4 regions of the Aquamicrobium sp. YD-1-mutant5 genome follow, and region 1 is predicted to be linked to each of the others. Evidence: predicted binding sites of a transcription regulator. Region 1 holds the regulator's gene; each other region holds the start of a gene.
What was found. Region 1 encodes LexA, which represses DNA repair genes until DNA is damaged. Its sites were predicted from a motif close to TGTTCNNNNTGTGTTCNG; they were not measured.
Positions count from the first base shown of each region.

Region 2: a site for LexA is predicted at 2,104-2,121, ahead of AC5XE7_RS07275 (putative DNA modification/repair radical SAM protein). Genes of this name have one in related genera too.
Region 3: a site for LexA is predicted at 1,824-1,841, ahead of AC5XE7_RS09260 (YifB family Mg chelatase-like AAA ATPase). Genes of this name have one in related genera too.
Region 4: a site for LexA is predicted at 2,712-2,729, ahead of AC5XE7_RS09690 (DNA recombination protein RmuC). Genes of this name have one in related genera too.

Region 1 is NZ_JCAKKP010000001.1:345,766-350,077, reverse strand. It holds gene moaC (cyclic pyranopterin monophosphate synthase MoaC) at 1-250, shown strand, start outside; gene AC5XE7_RS01685 (molybdopterin molybdotransferase MoeA) at 252-1,457, shown strand; gene lexA (transcriptional repressor LexA) at 1,569-2,288, shown strand; gene AC5XE7_RS01675 (ComEC/Rec2 family competence protein) at 2,625-4,312, opposite strand, start outside.
Region 2 is NZ_JCAKKP010000003.1:591,122-595,433, forward strand. It holds gene AC5XE7_RS07270 (UdgX family uracil-DNA binding protein) at 1-841, opposite strand, end outside; gene AC5XE7_RS07275 (putative DNA modification/repair radical SAM protein) at 869-2,098, opposite strand; gene AC5XE7_RS07280 (YkvA family protein) at 2,283-2,675, shown strand; gene AC5XE7_RS07285 (ABC1 kinase family protein) at 2,680-4,312, shown strand, end outside.
Region 3 is NZ_JCAKKP010000004.1:332,749-337,060, forward strand. It holds gene hrpB (ATP-dependent helicase HrpB) at 1-1,691, shown strand, start outside; gene AC5XE7_RS09260 (YifB family Mg chelatase-like AAA ATPase) at 1,964-3,496, shown strand; gene AC5XE7_RS09265 (ABC transporter permease subunit) at 3,885-4,312, opposite strand, start outside.
Region 4 is NZ_JCAKKP010000004.1:430,512-434,823, reverse strand. It holds gene truA (tRNA pseudouridine(38-40) synthase TruA) at 1-663, opposite strand, end outside; gene AC5XE7_RS09705 (GNAT family N-acetyltransferase) at 674-1,183, opposite strand; gene fmt (methionyl-tRNA formyltransferase) at 1,189-2,124, opposite strand; gene def (peptide deformylase) at 2,129-2,659, opposite strand; gene AC5XE7_RS09690 (DNA recombination protein RmuC) at 2,762-4,000, shown strand.

The DNA of each region.
Region 1 (4,312 bases):
TCCGCTGCTGCTCACCAAGGTCAGCGTCGACATTGAGCCGGATCACGATCTGCCGGGCCTCAGGGTTCAGGCTCTGGCGCGCGTTACCGGCAAGACCGGCGTTGAAATGGAGGCTCTGACGGCTGCGTCCGTCGCCTGCCTCACCATCTACGACATGGCCAAGGCCGTGGATCGCGCGATGATCATTTCCGACATCAGGCTTACCTCCAAGACCGGAGGAAAATCAGGCGACTACAAGGCAGAGGCCTGACATGGCGCTGGTCCCGCTGGAAACGGCGCTGCAACGCCTTCTGGAGGATGTCGGGCCCCTCGGTGGTGAAAGCGTGCCCCTGAACGATGCGTATGATCGCGTGCTTTCCGAGTCGATCGTGGCGCTGCGCACGCAGCCTCCCTTCAACGCCTCGGCAATGGATGGCTATGCCATGCGGGGCGCCGACGCGCAGATCACGGGCAGTGAGCTGGCCGTCATCGGCGAAGTGGCCGCTGGCAGCATGTTTTCAGGCTCTGTCGAAGCCGGCCAGTGCGTGCGCATCTTCACCGGCGCGCCCCTACCCGCGGGAACCGATACGGTCGTTATTCAGGAAAATGTCGACAGGCCGGCAGATGGCGTGATCCGCCTGCGTGAGCCGACCGCTGCCGGTCGCAATGTGCGGCGCGCCGGTCTGGATTTCACGACTGGCGACCTTCTCGTCGAAAAAGGCCATCTGATGCGCGCCAGCGCGCTTTCGCTCGCCGCTTCGGCCAATCACGCGCGCCTCACGGTCGTCAGACGGCCACTGGTCGCCATCATCGCCACCGGCGACGAATTGCGCCTGCCTGGAAGCGAACTGGGACCGGGTCAGATCATTTCATCCAACAGCTATGGCATCGCAGCCGCGGCCCGCGCCGTGGGCGCCGATGTTCTCGATCTCGGCATCGCACCAGATCGCGAGGATGCAATCTCGGCGCTGGTGAAACAGGCTGTTGCGGCCGGTGCGAACGTCATCGTCACATCTGGCGGAGCCTCCGTGGGCGATCACGATCTCGTTCACAAGGTTCTGACGCGCGAAGGCATGACGCTCGACTTTTGGCGGATCGCCATGCGGCCCGGCAAGCCGCTGATGTTCGGCAGAATGGACAACATCAGATGTCTGGGCCTGCCCGGAAATCCCGTGGCGAGCCTCGTCTGCTCGCAGCTTTTCCTGAAACCTCTGCTCGCCCGCCTTGGCGGCCGCCCTTTCCGTCAGGACATCAGGACAGCGACGCTCGGGGCACCGGTTTCAGCCAACGACCATCGTCAGGACTATGTTCGTGCAGCCATTGAGGAACGCGACGGCCAGCTGATTGCCACGCCCTTCGGTGTGCAGGATTCTTCCATGCTGCGCACCATGGCCGCATCAGGGGGACTGGTCATACGCGCCCCCTTCCAGCCGGCATCGGAAATCGGCGATCCCTGCCAGTTGATGATGATCGGCTGAAGCCGTCCCCGGTCGTTCTGATTTTAAGCGGTTGCGGAACACAACTGGAACATATAGTGTTTGTTCCGGGTTTGTTTTCCGATTCTGGATTCGCCGCTGCCGGGGGAACCTATGCTGACGCGCAAGCAACATGAACTGCTTCTCTTTATCCATGAGCGGTTGAAGGAGAGTGGCATTCCGCCCTCTTTCGACGAAATGAAGGAAGCGCTGGACCTTGCCTCGAAGTCGGGCATCCATCGCCTGATCACCGCACTGGAAGAACGTGGGTTTATCCGTCGCCTGCCCAATCGGGCGCGTGCGCTGGAAGTGCTGCGCCTGCCAGATTCCATTGCCCCCGGTCTGAACAGTGCGCGAAAATTTTCACCCAGCGTCATTCAGGGAAGCCTCGGGCAGCCGGCAAAGGATGTTCGCAAGCCGCAGATCGCCAGCAATGAGGATGACAGCGCCTCGGCGGTTTCCATCCCCGTGATGGGGCGGATCGCTGCGGGTGTTCCGATCGATGCGATCCAGCACAAGACACATTCCATTTCGGTGCCGCCGGAAATGCTGTCGGGCGGCGAGCATTATGCCCTCGAAGTTCGGGGCGACTCCATGATCGAAGCCGGCATTTTCGATGGCGATACCGTCATCATCCGCAACGGCGATACAGCCACCCCGGGCGATATAGTCGTGGCACTCGTTGACGAGGAGGAAGCAACCCTGAAGCGGTTCCGTCGCAAAGGCGCCTCCATCGCGCTTGAAGCCGCCAATCCGGCTTACGAAACCCGGATTTTCGGACCCGACCGCGTCAAGGTGCAAGGCAGGCTGGTCGGATTGATCCGCCGTTACTGATCCGGAAATGAAACAGAACGAACCGGATTTTTTGCCTTCCATCCGTTCTGAGGAACATTGTTTATCAGCATCTTAAAACAACATCCTGAGGAAATGATTGAAATGTTGAGGTCGCCATTTGAGCGCTCTCAAAGCGTTGATCGCCGATAGCTAAAGGGCACTTTACGACCTGTACGATCGGTGAGCAGATTTTAGCTCCATAGGCGAGCGGCCCGTCCAGCTATCTGTCACGATGGTCGATTTTCCTGCGTAACTGGGTCTGCATTTGATCCACCCGCAGAAACGGACCTGCCAGACGAGGCGGAAACCGTTCCGGATACGCCCTGTCTTTATCGCTTATTCGATCTTGTCCGGGGCTGAGAGAACAGGCGTTTCCGCAGGTGCTGAGGCAACTTTTCTCTCATAGGGCGGCAAGCCACGTGCTTCCCGCGAGTATCGGCGCTGGGTGTGCCATGGCCGATAATCCCCTTCGATTGCGAAGCGCACCTTTGGCTCTCCGATGATTGGCAATGAATTTCCGACTGGAACACCAGAAGCAGCGTCGACCTTTTCCAGATAGACTTCGGCACTTCCCTTTTGCGCCAGCTTCCGACGGGTCACCACAATTGCCTGAGATTTTCGGCACGGGTTACGCATCACCGCGTCCTCGATCACGATGACTGTTGCATGGGCACATGCTTTGGCGGCCATACCCGCATCCTGAACCTGCACGACAAGCAGACCAGAGGGACTGCGCAAAGCACATGTTTTCTCGGAGCATACAAACCCTGCTGCTTTGCTTTCCTGCCTCGCAGGAGCGATAAAATCCTGCAGAAAAATACCCTCGTCCGGCGGCTTTACGCGGGTTGGCGGCAATATCGTTTCTGCATCCATCGCCCGGCTCCAGTTATCCATGGTGAAGGCACTCGGGCGGGGGCGGTTGACCGCAACCTGCCCCCCTTCCATGGCGACGGCAATCAGCCGGGCATCTTCTGAAATGAGAATGTCAGGCGTTCGGGCAGAGCCAAGCGTCAGCATACTGCCTATGGCGAATGGCAGTGCGACAAGGCGCAGCCATGTTGTCGTCATCGTTGCAATCACCAGCGCAATCGTCGCCAGAAGCACTGCCTCGGGTGGAATCAGCCCGATCGCGTCGACTGGCGACATGTCCGCGATCTTTTCGGAAAGGAAAATCACTGCCGTCAGCCCCTTGCCCATGATTTGCAAGAGAGGGCCATCCAGCCCGAAAGGCATGGCGAGCGATGCAAAAACGGCAAATGGCATGACGATGATCGAGACGACGGGCATCACCGCCAGATTGGCCAGCAGGCTGAGCGGTGCAATGCGCTGAAAATGCCATGCCGCGTAGAGGGTCGTGGCAACGCCGGCAACCACGGACGTTGCGGCAAGGCCAACCATCATGGTGACCAGAGCGCGGATCAGCGACCGAGCGAGACCGGACTTTTTGTAAACCCGCGCAACAGGTCGGCGCGCCTTGTAGTCCGACCATGCCGCATAGGCGCCGACCAGCGCCGCCGTTGCCGCGAACGACATCTGAAAACTCGGCCCCACCACCTCATGGGGCGTGACCAGGATGACGATGATCGCCGAAATAGCGAGATTGCGCATGGTCAGCGCGCTGCGGTCGAACAGCACGGCCACCAACATCACGGCCAGCATGATGAACGAGCGCACGGCAGCCACCACCATGCCGGATATCAGCAGGTAGGCGAAAATCGCAAAAAGCGCGGTAAGGGCTGCATATTTCCTGACCGGATGACGGGAGGAAAAATCCGGGAATGCGGCGAACAATCCGCGCATCAATCCCATCACCGTACCCGCCACCAGCGCCATATGCAGGCCGGATATGGAGATGATGTGATAGATGCCGGTCTTGCGCATTGCCTCGTTTATCTCTTCTGGAATGCCCGCCCGCACCCCGACGATCAGCGCTGCCGCGATCTCGCCTTCTGGCCCGCCGATGCTGTGCCTGATGCGCCCGGCAACCGCCTGCCGCCCCCGCTCGATCGCTGCACTGACGCGGG
Region 2 (4,312 bases), on a different contig from region 1:
CTTGCCGCGCCTCATGCAGGGACTGAACCCGGGCATGAAAGGCCGGCGGCGCAAGCGCCTCCTGCCGGGCCATGTCCGCCACGCGCGCCTGCGCGCTGGCGACCAGCTCCGGAATCAGGGCGGCTTCGGGCAGGTTCTTCCAGTATTTCTTCGGCATTTCGGCCCGCATCGCCTTCACCTTCACCCGGGCCGGATTGAAGATCGAGGCATAGTAGGTCAGCCACAGCGCATCGGCCGGATCGGCAAGGTCGGGCTTTGCCGCCGGCTCGTCCGACACCCGCAACTTGCCGGCCTCGAAGGTCGCGGACCCTTTCGGCGTGAGGATCGTCCAGTCCATGTCGGCGAAGCGCGCCGCGAAGAAGGGCGCGGTGCGTGCGACGATGAAATGATCCGGCTCGAACCAGGCCGCAAAGCGCCGCCGGCCACCCTCCCCCGGATGCGCAAGCTCGCGGAAGCGCACGAAGGCCGTCATCTTGTGGCAGTCGCGCCGCACGGATTTCGCCAGCCTTAACGCCTGCACCACATCTTCATCGGAAGCCACGGACAGAAGATGCCGTTCGCCCTGCAGCCGGTGGAGCAGGCGGTAGAGCAGCGCGAAAGATCCCGGATCGCTGTAGCAGACGATGGCTTCGGCCAGTTCCGGAAAGGACGCGGGCACCACGGGCCGCGGCATGGCCGGCGTCGCCACGGGCAAAGCCCGACCCGGCGCGGCGAACAGTCCGCCCTCGCTTTCGAGACACCAGTCCACCTCGTGAGGCGCGATGCCCGCCTGCAGCAGCCTGCGCGCCGCGTCGCGCCATTCACCAAAGTTGCCCCTGCGGGAAAGACAGATCCTGTACATCACAACCCCGGCATCACAGGCCCGGCATCACAGCAACGACATCTGCATGGCCGGCGGCTCGAACAGCGCGCGCAGATCCTGCCGGTCGATGAGCCGCAGCGGCGTCCACCCTTCGGCAACGATGAACGGCCTGACCTTGCGCAGCGACACCTTCAGCCGGCCGAGATCCTCGAGCCGCACGCGGCGATGACGGCGCGCGGCGATCAGCGCGTCCACCGTGCGCACCCCGAAACCCGGCACCCTCAGCAGCATTTCCCGCCCCGCCCGGTTGACGTCGACCGGGAAGCGGTCGCGGTGCGCCAGCGCCCAGGCGAGCTTGGGGTCAATGTCGAGATCGAGCATGCCGTCGGTCCCGGCCGCCGTGATCTCGGCCACCTCGAAACCGTAAAAGCGATAGAGCCAGTCGGCCTGATAGAGACGGTGCTCACGCATCAACGGCGGCTTCTGCGGCGGCAGGCGCGACGAGGCGTCCGGGATCGGGCTGAACGCCGAATAATATACCCGCTTCAGCCCGTAGCTGCCGTAAAGCCCGGCGCTGCTGGCGAGAATGGTGGAATCGTCGGCGCCATCGGCACCGACGATCATCTGCGTCGACTGTCCCGCCGGCGCGAATTTCCGGTGCGGGCGGCCGCCCAGCGTCCGGTCTGCGGCATCCTCGATGCCAAGGCGCACATCCGCCATGGCACGACGAATGACGGGAGTCTGCTTTTCCGGCGCAAGCTCGGCCATGCCGGTTTCCGTCGGCAGCTCGATATTGATGGAAAGCCGGTCGGCATAGAGCCCCGCCTCCTCGATAAGCGCCGGCGACGCCTCGGGGATCGTCTTGAGGTGAATGTAGCCGTTGAAATTGTGAACCGTGCGCAGGTCACGCGCCACGCGCACCATCTGCTCCATCGTGTAATCGGAAGAGCGAATAATACCGGAGGACAGGAACAGGCCTTCGATATAGTTGCGGCGGTAGAACTCCAGCGTCAGCCACACCACCTCCTGCGGCGTGAAACGCGCCCGCTCGACATTGCTGGACGAGCGGTTGATGCAATAGGCGCAGTCGTAGATGCAGAAATTGGTCAGCAGGATCTTGAGCAGCGAGATGCAGCGCCCGTCCGGCGCATAGGCGTGGCATATGCCCGAGCCTCCGGCAGACCCCAGCCCGCCCGCCCGCGAATCCCGGCGCTGGCCGCCGGACGATGCGCAGGAGGCGTCATATTTGGCGGCGTCGGAAAGAATGGCGAGACGTTGCTGCAGCGTTCTCTTCATTATTTTGTTCACTATATGTTCCAAATCAATCCCGTCAAGACCGACTGCGAAAACAGGCCGGGCCGAGGTCGGGAATTCTGTTTCCAGATAGGGCTGCCCGTTGCGCCGGCAAGACCGCGCTGCAAAACCTTGAGCATCGCGTGAAGACGCCTATCTTATCCGTCTCGGCTTGGAGGGTTTCTGATTGGCTGTTTTCGGCATTCTCAAGCGGCGTTTCCTTGCGTTCCGCCGCGAGGCCGTGGTGCTGTGGTATGCGTTTCGCGATCCGCGCACACCACGCTGGCTGCGGCTCGCCAGCCTTGCCACGGGATTGTACCTGCTCAGCCCGATCGACCTGATCCCCTTCACCATTCCCCTGCTTGGCGTCGTCGACGATCTGATCATCGTGCCGGCGGCTGTCGGCTTCATAGCCAAACGGCTGCCGGCCGGAGTCCATCTCGAAGCCGGCGAAAAGGCCGACCGCTGGATCGCGCGCTGGTTCAAGCGCCCGCTGCTGGCGGCAGCGGTCATTCTGGGCATTCTCGTCGTCATCTGGGCGGTTCTGCTCTACCTCATCTATCGCTGGCTTGCGGGATAGTGCGATGACCGTTCTCGAAACCACCTTCGCCGCCGCCCGCGACCACAAACGCATCGCCGAGATTGCAGCCGTGCTGGTGCGCTTCGGTGTCGACGACATCGCCATCCGGCTGGGCCTCGGCGGCCTTCTGCCGAAACGCCGCACCCGTGCATCGCATGCGGACCCCGAAAGCCGGTCGCAGCCGGAGCGGCTGCGGCTTGCCATCGAATCGCTTGGGCCGACCTTCATTAAGCTCGGCCAGATCCTGTCGACGCGCGCCGATCTTCTGTCGCCGGAGTGGATCACCGAGCTGGAGAGGCTGCAAAGCGATGTCGCGCCCGAGCGGTGGGAGGCGATCCGGGCGCAGGTGGAGGAAGACCTCGGCGCTGCGCCCGACACGGTGTTCCGAAGCTTCACGCACACCGCGCTCGCCGCCGGCTCCATCGCACAGGTCCATCGCGCCACGCTGCAGGACGGCACCGATGTCGTCGTCAAGGTGCGCCGGGCAGGCCTCAGGCCGCTGGTCGAGGCCGATCTCAGATTGCTGTCGCATGCGGCGGGGCTTGTCGAGGCGCAATGGCCGGAATTCGCCCGCTACCGGCCGCGCGAGATCCTCAATCACCTGGGCGCGGCGATGGGCGAGGAACTCGACCTTGCCGCCGAGGGCCGCAATTGCGAGGCCGTGGCGCAGAATCTCGAACCTATGGAGCGCATAAAGATCCCGCGCATCTTCTCCGAATGGAGTTCCGAGCGGCTTCTGGTGCAGGAATATGTCGACGGCATCGTTCCCAATGACCACGCCGCGCTGAACGCCGCCGGGCTGGACGGGCGTGAGCTTGCCCGGACCGGCACCGCCGCCTTCCTGCGCATGGCGCTTGTCGACGGCCTGTTCCACGCTGATCCGCACCCCGGCAATCTGCGCGCCCTGCCCGGCAACCGGGTTGCGTTCATCGATTTCGGCATGGTCGGCCGGCTGGGCTCGCGCCGTCGCGAACAGTTGCTGATGCTGGTGGCTGCCATCGTGGAAACCAGTGGCGAGCGCGTGGCCACCCTTCTCATGGAATGGTCGGGGGCGGCCGACATCGACCTGCCGCGGCTGGAGGCCGCCTGCGACACCTTCGTCGCACGCCATGGCGTGCCGCCGCTGCGACTGGGCGAGGCGATCACCGATTTCATGGCGCTGGCGCGCGAGCACGACCTTGCCCTGCCCGCCGACCTTGCCCTGCTGTTCAAGGCGCTGATCACCGCCGACGGCGTCATGCGCAGCCTCGACCCCGATTTCGACGCGCTGGCCGTTGCCGGCCCGATCGTTCAGGAAGAGATGATCCGCCGCTACAGGCCCGGCGCCCTCATGGGCAAGGGGAAGTCGCTGGCGCTTGATTTCGCCGGACTGGCCGCGGAAGCGCCCTCGCTGCTGCGGCTGCTGGCGCTGCGCCTGCGGCAGGGCCGGATCGCCGCCGAAGTGGAGCTGAAGGGGCTCGACCGTATCGGTGCCGACATCCGCTGGGCCGCCACCCGCATCGCGGTCGCCATCGTCACCGCAGCCTTCGCGCTGGGGCTTGCACCGCGCCTGCTGGATTTCGGTCCGACCCTGCTCGGCATCCCGGTTACAGCACTGCTTGGAATAGCCGTCATTCTCGGCGGACTGGCGTGGCTTC
Region 3 (4,312 bases), on a different contig from region 1:
CGCAGGACGCCGCCATCCGCCCGCCGCCCGCTGGCAGCCGCAAGGTGGTGCTGGCCACTGCGATCGCCGAGACCTCGATCACCATAGACGGCGTGCGCGTCGTCATCGACAGCGGACTGGCGCGCCTGCCTGCCTATGAGCCCGCCAGCGGCCTCACCCGGCTGGAGACGGTGCGCGTGTCGCGCGCCTCGGCCGATCAACGCGCCGGGCGAGCCGGGCGCACGGAGCCTGGCGTGGCAATCCGGCTGTGGCGGGCCGAGCAGACGGCGGCGCTGCCCGCCTTCACGCCGCCCGAAATCCTCGCCGCCGACCTCTCCGGCTTGTTGCTGGACTGCGCGGCCTTCGGCGTTGCCGATCCCGCAAGCCTTGCCTTCCTCGATCCTCCGCCCGGCCCGGCGCTCAATGAGGCGCGCAATCTTTTGCGCACGCTGGATGCCATCGATGCGGACGGCCGCCTGACCGGAACCGGGCAGGCGATGCGACGCCTCGCTCTGCCGGTGCGGCTTGCCCATATGGTGGCCGAGGCTGCCCGAAATGGGCGTGAGCGGGACGCGGCCCTTCTCGCCGTGCTTCTGACCGAACGCGGATTGGGCGGCGACAGCGCCGATCTGGAACGGCGGCTGATGCGCTTTGCCGGCGAAAAATCACCCCGCGCCAATGCGGCGCGGCAATTGGCGCAGCGGCTGGCCCGCAGCGCCGGCGGGGGCGTGAACAGCGACGACCCATCCTCGCCCGGCACACTGCTGCTGCACGCATGGCCGGATCGCGTCGCCAAGGCGCGCGGCGAACGCGGCCGCTTCGTGCTCGCCAACGGTTCGGGCGCGATGCTCGATGCGGCCGATCCGCTGGCTGCGGAACCCTTTCTCGTCGTCGCAGACTTGCAGGGCAAGGCGCAGAATGCGCGCATCATGGCCGCAGCCGCCGTAGGCGAGGACGACATCCGCGCGCTTCTCGGCCACGCCATCGAAAGCCGTCGCGACACGCTGTTCGATCTCGAGCGCCGCAGCGTGCGGGTGCGCGAGCAAAGCCGTCTGGGCGCCATCGTGCTTGCCGAGCGCATGCTGCCCGCCCCGACCGGCGACACGGCGAATGAAGCCGTGCTCGATGCTGTGCGAGCGCACGGTGTCTCCATCCTGCCATGGGGCAAGGAGGCAATGACGCTGCGCCAGCGCCTGTCATGGCTGCACAAGGGTCTTGGCGATCCGTGGCCGGATATGGGCGACGAGGCGCTGACCGCCCGGCTTGAGGACTGGCTGCTGCCCTTCCTCACCGGCTCGGCCTCGCTCGCCTCCATCAGCGGCGGCGCGCTCATTGCCGGCCTCACCGCGCTGGTGCCGCACGATCTTCAGCGGCGCATCGATGCGCTGGCGCCCACCCATTTCGATGCGCCATCGGGCAGCCACGTGCCGGTCCGCTATGATGGCGAGCAGCCGGTGCTGGCCATCCGCGTACAGGAACTGTTCGGTCTCGCCACCCACCCGGCCATTGCCGGCGGCACCGTGCCGCTGACGCTGGAACTGCTGTCCCCGGCACACCGGCCGATCCAGACCACGCGCGACCTGCCGGGCTTCTGGCGCGGCTCATGGGCGGATGTGCGCTCCGATATGCGCGGGCGCTATCCAAAACATGTCTGGCCGGAGAACCCGCTTCAGGCGCAGGCCACCAGCAGGGCGAAGCCACGGGGCACCTGAAAGGTTTTGGCCGGCCGCACGGGTCAGGACGCTTCCCAAGGGGCATCGAGAAAATTCTGACGCAGGGGCAGCAGGAACGTCTGTTCCGCTTTTGCAATTGTCTGCAACCTGAGTGCACTCAGAACTGGTATTTGTTCCTGTATTGTTCTTGCGCGCTTTGAGAAATCGTGCTTTCCTGTGTGCCTGACCAAGGGGAAGGTCCGGCCCGACGGGCGAACTCGGGTTTTGACGTCCCGGGGCGCGCTCCAGAGACGCACAGGGGGAGGCATAGCATGGTTTCACGCGTGCGAACGGTGGCCTTTCAGGGCATCGAGGCGGTGCCCGTCGACGTGCAGATCATGGTGGCGCCGGGAAAGGTGGGCATGTCCATCGTCGGCCTGCCCGACAAGGCGGTCGCGGAAAGCCGCGAGCGTGTGCAGGCCGCCCTTCATGCCTCCGGCCTGTCGATGCCCGCCAAACGCGTGACGGTCAATCTGGCGCCTGCCGATCTGCCCAAGGAAGGCAGCCATTACGACCTGCCGATTGCGCTGGGGCTGATGGCCGCGATCGGGGTCATTCCGGGCGAGGCGCTGAGCGCCTATGTGGTTCTGGGGGAACTGTCGCTGGACGGCGCCATCGCTTCGGTCGCCGGAGCACTCCCGGCGGCGATTGCCGCCAATGGTGAGGGCCGGGGGCTGATCTGTCCTCATGATTGCGGGGCCGAGGCGGCGTGGGCGGGCGGCGAGTTCGATCTTCTGGCGCCGCGCAGCCTGATTGCGCTCGCCAATCATTTCCGGGGCACGCAGGTGCTCACAAGGCCTGAGCCCGGCGTGCGTGCCGGCAGCACCGATCTGCCGGATCTGGCCGACATCAAGGGGCAGGAAAGTGCGCGCCGGGCGCTGGAGGTGGCGGCCGCAGGCGGTCACAATCTGCTGATGACCGGTCCGCCGGGCTCGGGAAAATCCATGCTGGCCCAGCGGCTGCCGTCGATCCTGCCGCCGCTTTCCCCGCGCGAATTGCTGGACGTGTCGATGATCGCGTCGATTGCCGGGGAACTGGCGGGCGGGCGGCTCACCGATCGCCGGCCGTTCCGCGCCCCGCATCATTCCGCCTCGATGGCGGCGCTGGTGGGCGGCGGGTTCAGGGCGCGTCCCGGTGAGATATCGCTGGCCCATCACGGTGTGCTGTTTCTGGATGAGTTTCCCGAATTTTCGCCGCAGACGCTCGATGCCCTGCGCCAGCCGCTCGAAACGGGTTCCTGCATGATCGCGCGTGCCAATCACCGCATCAGCTATCCGGCACGGATCCAGCTGGTCGCCGCCATGAATCCCTGCCGCTGTGGCATGGCCGGCGAGCCCGGTTTCCGCTGCGCGCGCGGCGAGCGATGCCGAACGGAATATCAGGCGCGCATCTCCGGACCCTTGCTGGACCGCATTGATCTCAGGATAGAGGTGCCGGCGGTTTCAGCTGCCGACCTGATCCGCCCGGGAAAGTCGGAAGCGAGCGCTGCCGTCGCCGCGCGCGTGGCGCGGGCGCGCGATCTCCAGCGCGCCCGCTTCGAGGCGCTGGGTGCCGATGGAGCGCTGACCAACGCCCAATGCCCACCTTCGCTGATCGAGGCGGTCGCCACCCCCGATCAGGGAGGAATGGTGCTTCTGCAGGATGCCAGCGAAAAGCTCGGCTTCTCCGGCCGTGCCTATCATCGCGTGCTGAAAGTAGCACGCACGCTGGCCGATCTCGACGGTAGCGAGGGCATGGGCCGCATCCATGTGGCGGAGGCGATTTCCTACCGCATGGAGACCGGGCTCATGGCGAAAGCTGCATAGCTTTGCCTCCGGGTTGCCGGCCTGAGTGATCATCGCGCGCGTGGCAGCTTCCCTGCATGCGTGCGTGAGGCTCGGCAAGGGGCGGTTGGCGGCGCTTGCCGTACTGATCCGCGACGGTTTTTTGCCGGCGTGGTGAATGGCACTTGATCGGATGGCGGCGCAGCAGGTGTCGGCTGCACCGGATTGGAGCATTTCTACTTTTCCCCGGATCGCAGAAATGCTCCGATCCTTTATTTTCGGGCGATGCGGAGCGCACAACCGCAGCGCACTTCTGCTGAAATTGCTACCGCGCACGAAGCATGTGCACGGAGCACGAGACGCGGGTGCAAATATAAAAAAGCCGGCGAGGTACGCCGGCTTTTGTCAGGTTCATTCGGTTGAAGGTCCGTCAGATGCGTCCCTTCCACGGGATAAAAACCTTTTCGAGATGGCGGATGAGCAGGTCGAAGGCGAAGGCGAAGACGCCGATCACGATGATGCCCATGATGACGGTGTCGCTCGCCAGATATTCGGCTGCATTCAGCACCATGAAGCCGAGGCCGCGGCTGGCCGCCACCATTTCGGCCGCCACCAGCGTCGTCCAGCCGACGCCGATGCCGATGCGCATGCCGGTGAAGATTTCCGGCAGCGCCGCCTTCATGATGACCTGCGTGATCACCTGCTGGCTGGTCGCGCCCATCGCATAGGCGGCATGGATCTGTTCGGTCGAGACCGAGCGCACGCCGGCGCGGGCGGCGATCGCCATCGGCGCGAAGATCGCCAGGAAAATCAGGAAGACTTTCGGAAACTCGCCAATGCCCAGCCAGATGATGACCA
Region 4 (4,312 bases), on a different contig from region 1:
CGCCCTGAGGTCGGCGGCCGTCCAGCCGCCATCGCCGACGCGCTTAAGCGAACCGACCATGGAACGCACCTGATTGTGCAGGAAGGAGCGGGCGGAGGCCCGTATCTCTATCTCGTCGCCGAGACGCGTAACGTCCAGCCGGTCGAGCGTGCGAACGGGGCTGTTGGCCTGACATTGCACGGATCGGAAGGTGGTGAAGTCGTGCCTGCCGAGAAGCTCTCTGGCGGCCTCGTGCATGGCATCCGTGTCGAGCAGTTTCGGCACCCACCACACCTTGCCCTTCTCCAGCGCGGGCGGGGCGCGGCGGTTCGAGATGCGATAGAGATAATGCCGCCCGAGCGCGGAAAAGCGCGCGTCGAAATCGTCGCTTACCATCTGCGCCCGCAGAATGGCCACCCGCTCACCAGCCTGCTGCAGATGCGCATTGAGCGCATCGCGCACCGTATCCGCCCGCCGCTCCTTCGTCAGGTCGACATGCGCGACCTGCGCGGTGGCATGAACGCCGGCATCGGTACGGCCAGCACCGCCGATCGACACCTTTTCGCCGCTGAGCCTGAAGATCGCCTCTTCTATCGCCTGCTGCACCGAAGGGTGATCGGCCTGCCGCTGCCAGCCGGCATAGGGCCTGCCGTCATATTCGAGATCGAGACGATAGCGTGGCATGGCGATGCCCTCAGCCGGCCGCTTCGGCGCCGAAGGCAGGCGCATAGACAAGCCGGCCTTCAAATGGGGCATCGCCCCATGCCAGCGCCATCAGCTCCGCGCACTGGAACACGCTGTCGAAAGCGGCCGCGCGCGTGTGGCTGTAGCCGAAGCGCCGGTAATAGGCGGGATCACCGAGCACCACGGCAAGCGTTTCGCCGCGTCCCTGCAAAAGCCTGTGCGCTTCTTCGACCAGAGCGCTGCCGATGCCGGCTTTCCGGAATTCCGGCAGGACGGCCAGCGGCGCGAGCGCCACGCCGCTGATGTCCTGAGCCGCGCCCCTGACCTTCAGACGCGTGAACAGAACATGGCCGACGATCCGCCCATCCTGTTCTGCGATCAGTTCAAGCACATCATCACCGGCGGCAACGAGGGCCTCGACCAGATCGGCTTCGTCATCGCGGCCGAATGCCCTTGCCTCGACAATACGAATGGCTGCCCGATCTTCGGGAACGGCCGGGCGAACCGTGATGGGGCGGATCATGCTCATGAGAGCCTGGTTCCGACGTCCAGCCGCGCCCCACGCAGGAATTCGCCGGCGGAAACGGCGCGCGAGCCCGCCCGCTGCACTTCGGCAAGCCGCACCGCGCCGGTGCCGCAGGCGATGGCGAGCGCATCGTCGAGCACGGTGCCCGGCTCGCCTGCTCCCTCAGCCAGCGTCGAGCGCAACAGCTTCAGCCGTTCCGGCCTGCCGCCCGCTCCGAACTCGCACCAGCTTCCCGGAAACGGCGACAGGCCACGAATGTGGTTGTGGACCTCAGGTGCCGGGCGGCTCCAGTCGATCCGGGTTTCGGCCTTGTCGATTTTTCTGGCGTAGAGCGCGCCTTCCTCAGGTTGCGGCACGAAGCCGAGCGTGCCGGCTTCAAGCTTCGCCAGCGCCTCCACCATCAGTTCCGCACTGACCGGCATCATCGCATCGTGCAGTTCACCGCCGGTCATGTCCGCGCCGATGGCAACCTTGCGGGTCAGGGCGACGGGGCCCGTATCCAGCCCCTCCTCCATGCGCATGACCATGACGCCGGTTTCGGTGTCACCTGCCATGATGGCACGCTGGATGGGGGCGGCGCCGCGCCAACGCGGCAGAAGCGAGGCGTGGCCGTTGAGGCAGCCGAAGCGCGGCGCTTCCAGAATGGCGCGCGGCAGAAGCAGGCCATAGGCGACGACGACCGACACATCGGCATTCAGTGCGCGAAAGGCGTCCTGCTCATCTGCGGACTTGAGCGAAAGCGGCGTGAAAACGGGAATGCCGAGCCTTTCGGCTTCGCGCTGGACTGGCGAAGGCGTGAGTTCCAGCCCGCGCCGACCCGCCGCGCGCGGCGGCTGGGTATAGACGGCGACGATCTGGTGGCCTGCTTCGGCAACAGCGCGGAGCGTGGGCACCGAAAACTCCGGCGTGCCCATGAAGACGACGCGCAAAGCCATGGTTTCAGCCTACGAGCTTCGGAGCCGGCTTGTCACGCGCCAGCTTGCGGAACTTGCGCATCACCATATCGCGCTTGAGCTTTGAAATGTGGTCGATGAACAGCACGCCGTTGAGATGGTCGATCTCATGCTGAAGGCAGGTCGCCATCAGCCCTTCGGCCTTGATCTCCTGCTCCCTGCCGTCCCGGTCGACATATTTCACCCGCACCGATGCGGGGCGCTCGACCTCCGCGTAATATTCGGGGATCGACAGGCAACCCTCTTCGTAGACGGAGCGCTCGTCGCTGCTTTCCAGGATTTCGGGATTGACGAAGACATGCGGCGCCGGTTCGTCATCCTCCTTGGCGAGGTCGATGACCAGCAACCGCATCGGCAGCCCGATCTGGATGGCGGCGAGGCCGATGCCGGGGGCGTCATACATGGTTTCCAGCATGTCGTCGGCCAGCCTGCGCAGCGAATCGTCGACGCGCTCGACCGGTTTGGACACCTGACGCAGCAAGGGATCGGGAAGGATGATGAGCGGCTTGATCGTCATCCTGCTCACCTAAGACCTCGCCAATGCGCCGTCAACCGTGAAGGTCAATGCTTGTTCACGTTTTGATCTGGTGAAGAGGAGCAATTCTGTTATCATGCCGGCATGAGCGACATCTTTTCTCAAACCATCATCCAGCTTGGCGCCACCACGATCACGCTTGGTCAGGTGCTGGCCTTCTGCGCCGTTGCATTCCTGTGCCTGTCGGTGGCGATGATCGTCGCGCTGTTGCGGTTTTCCCGGGCCCGGGCCATTGCCGTGTCGGAAGCGGCAGAAAACGCCCGCGATGCGGAGGCGCGGATGGTGGAAATCCTGCGCAGCCAGGCCGAGATGCAGGGCCGCATGGGCGCCATCGCCGAAGTATTCGGCACGAGGCAGGCGGAACTGACGCAATCGATCAGCCAGCGGCTCGATGCCATGAGCGGGCGGCTCGGCCAGACCATCAGCGAACAGACCCGCACCACGCACGAAAACCTTTCGCGGCTACAGGAACGGCTGGCCACCATCGACAGTGCGCAGGGTAACATACAGGCGCTGGCCGGGCAGGTCGTGCAGCTTCAGGCGATCCTTTCCAACAAGCAGACGCGCGGCGCCTTCGGCCAGTCGCGCATGGAGGCCATCGTCGCCGACGGGCTGCCTATGGGCACCTATGAGTTTCAGGCCACGCTTTCAAACGGCAACCGGCCGGACTGCCTTGTCAGGATGCCGAACGACGCGCCCTCGCTGGTGATCGACGCCAAGTTTCCGCTGGAGGCGTGGAACGCCATTCGCGCGGCCGAAACGCCGGAGGCGCAGAAGGCCGCGGCACAGGCCTTCCGGCGCGACGTCGAAATCCACATCCGTGACATTGCCGGTAAATATCTCATTCAGGGCGAGACACAGGACACGGCCTTCATGTTCGTGCCCTCCGAATCGGTGTTCGCCGAAATTCACGAGAATTTCGAGGCGCTCGTGCAGCGCGCCCACCGCTCCCGCATCGTCATCGTCTCGCCATCGCTGCTGATGCTGTCGATCCAGGTCATACAGGCGATCCTCAAGGATGCGCGCATGCGCGAGCAGGCCCATGTCATTCAGGGCGAGGTGATCCGCCTGATGGAGGACGTCGCGCGGCTGGATGAGCGCGTGCGCCGGTTGCAGACGCATTTCGGTCAGGCCACCCGGGACATAGATGAAATCCTCGTCTCAGCCTCCAAAGTGACGAAGCGCGGACAGAAGATCGAGGCGCTCGAACTGAGCAGCAATGCGGGACAGACCGGCTCCGGTGCCGACGAGGCCGCAAGTGCCCCTGCGGCCACATCCAGAACCGGACAACTGCGACTACGCATCGTGGAGGATGCCGACTGAAGCATGTGGCCAAAACGGTTGCGGGCAGGTTTGGGAATGGCATGCGTGAAGATGGAGATCCGGAAGCATGGCGCCCGATTCCGCGTGATCGCGGAGCGCTTCAGGCTCTTGCCTGCGCCCTTCAGCAGCGCGCATTCCCGCCTTGATCTGACAGAACCGAAACACTTTCCTTGTCCGTGTGCGAGATGGCCACACGGCTTTCAGGGCATACCGCTTTAAGCGCGGCACAGCTGGAGCAAGCCGCGGTCTGAACGGCGAAGCGAGCAGTTTTGTCCACTCCCGCGGCGAGGCGAACCGCACCTGATATCCGGG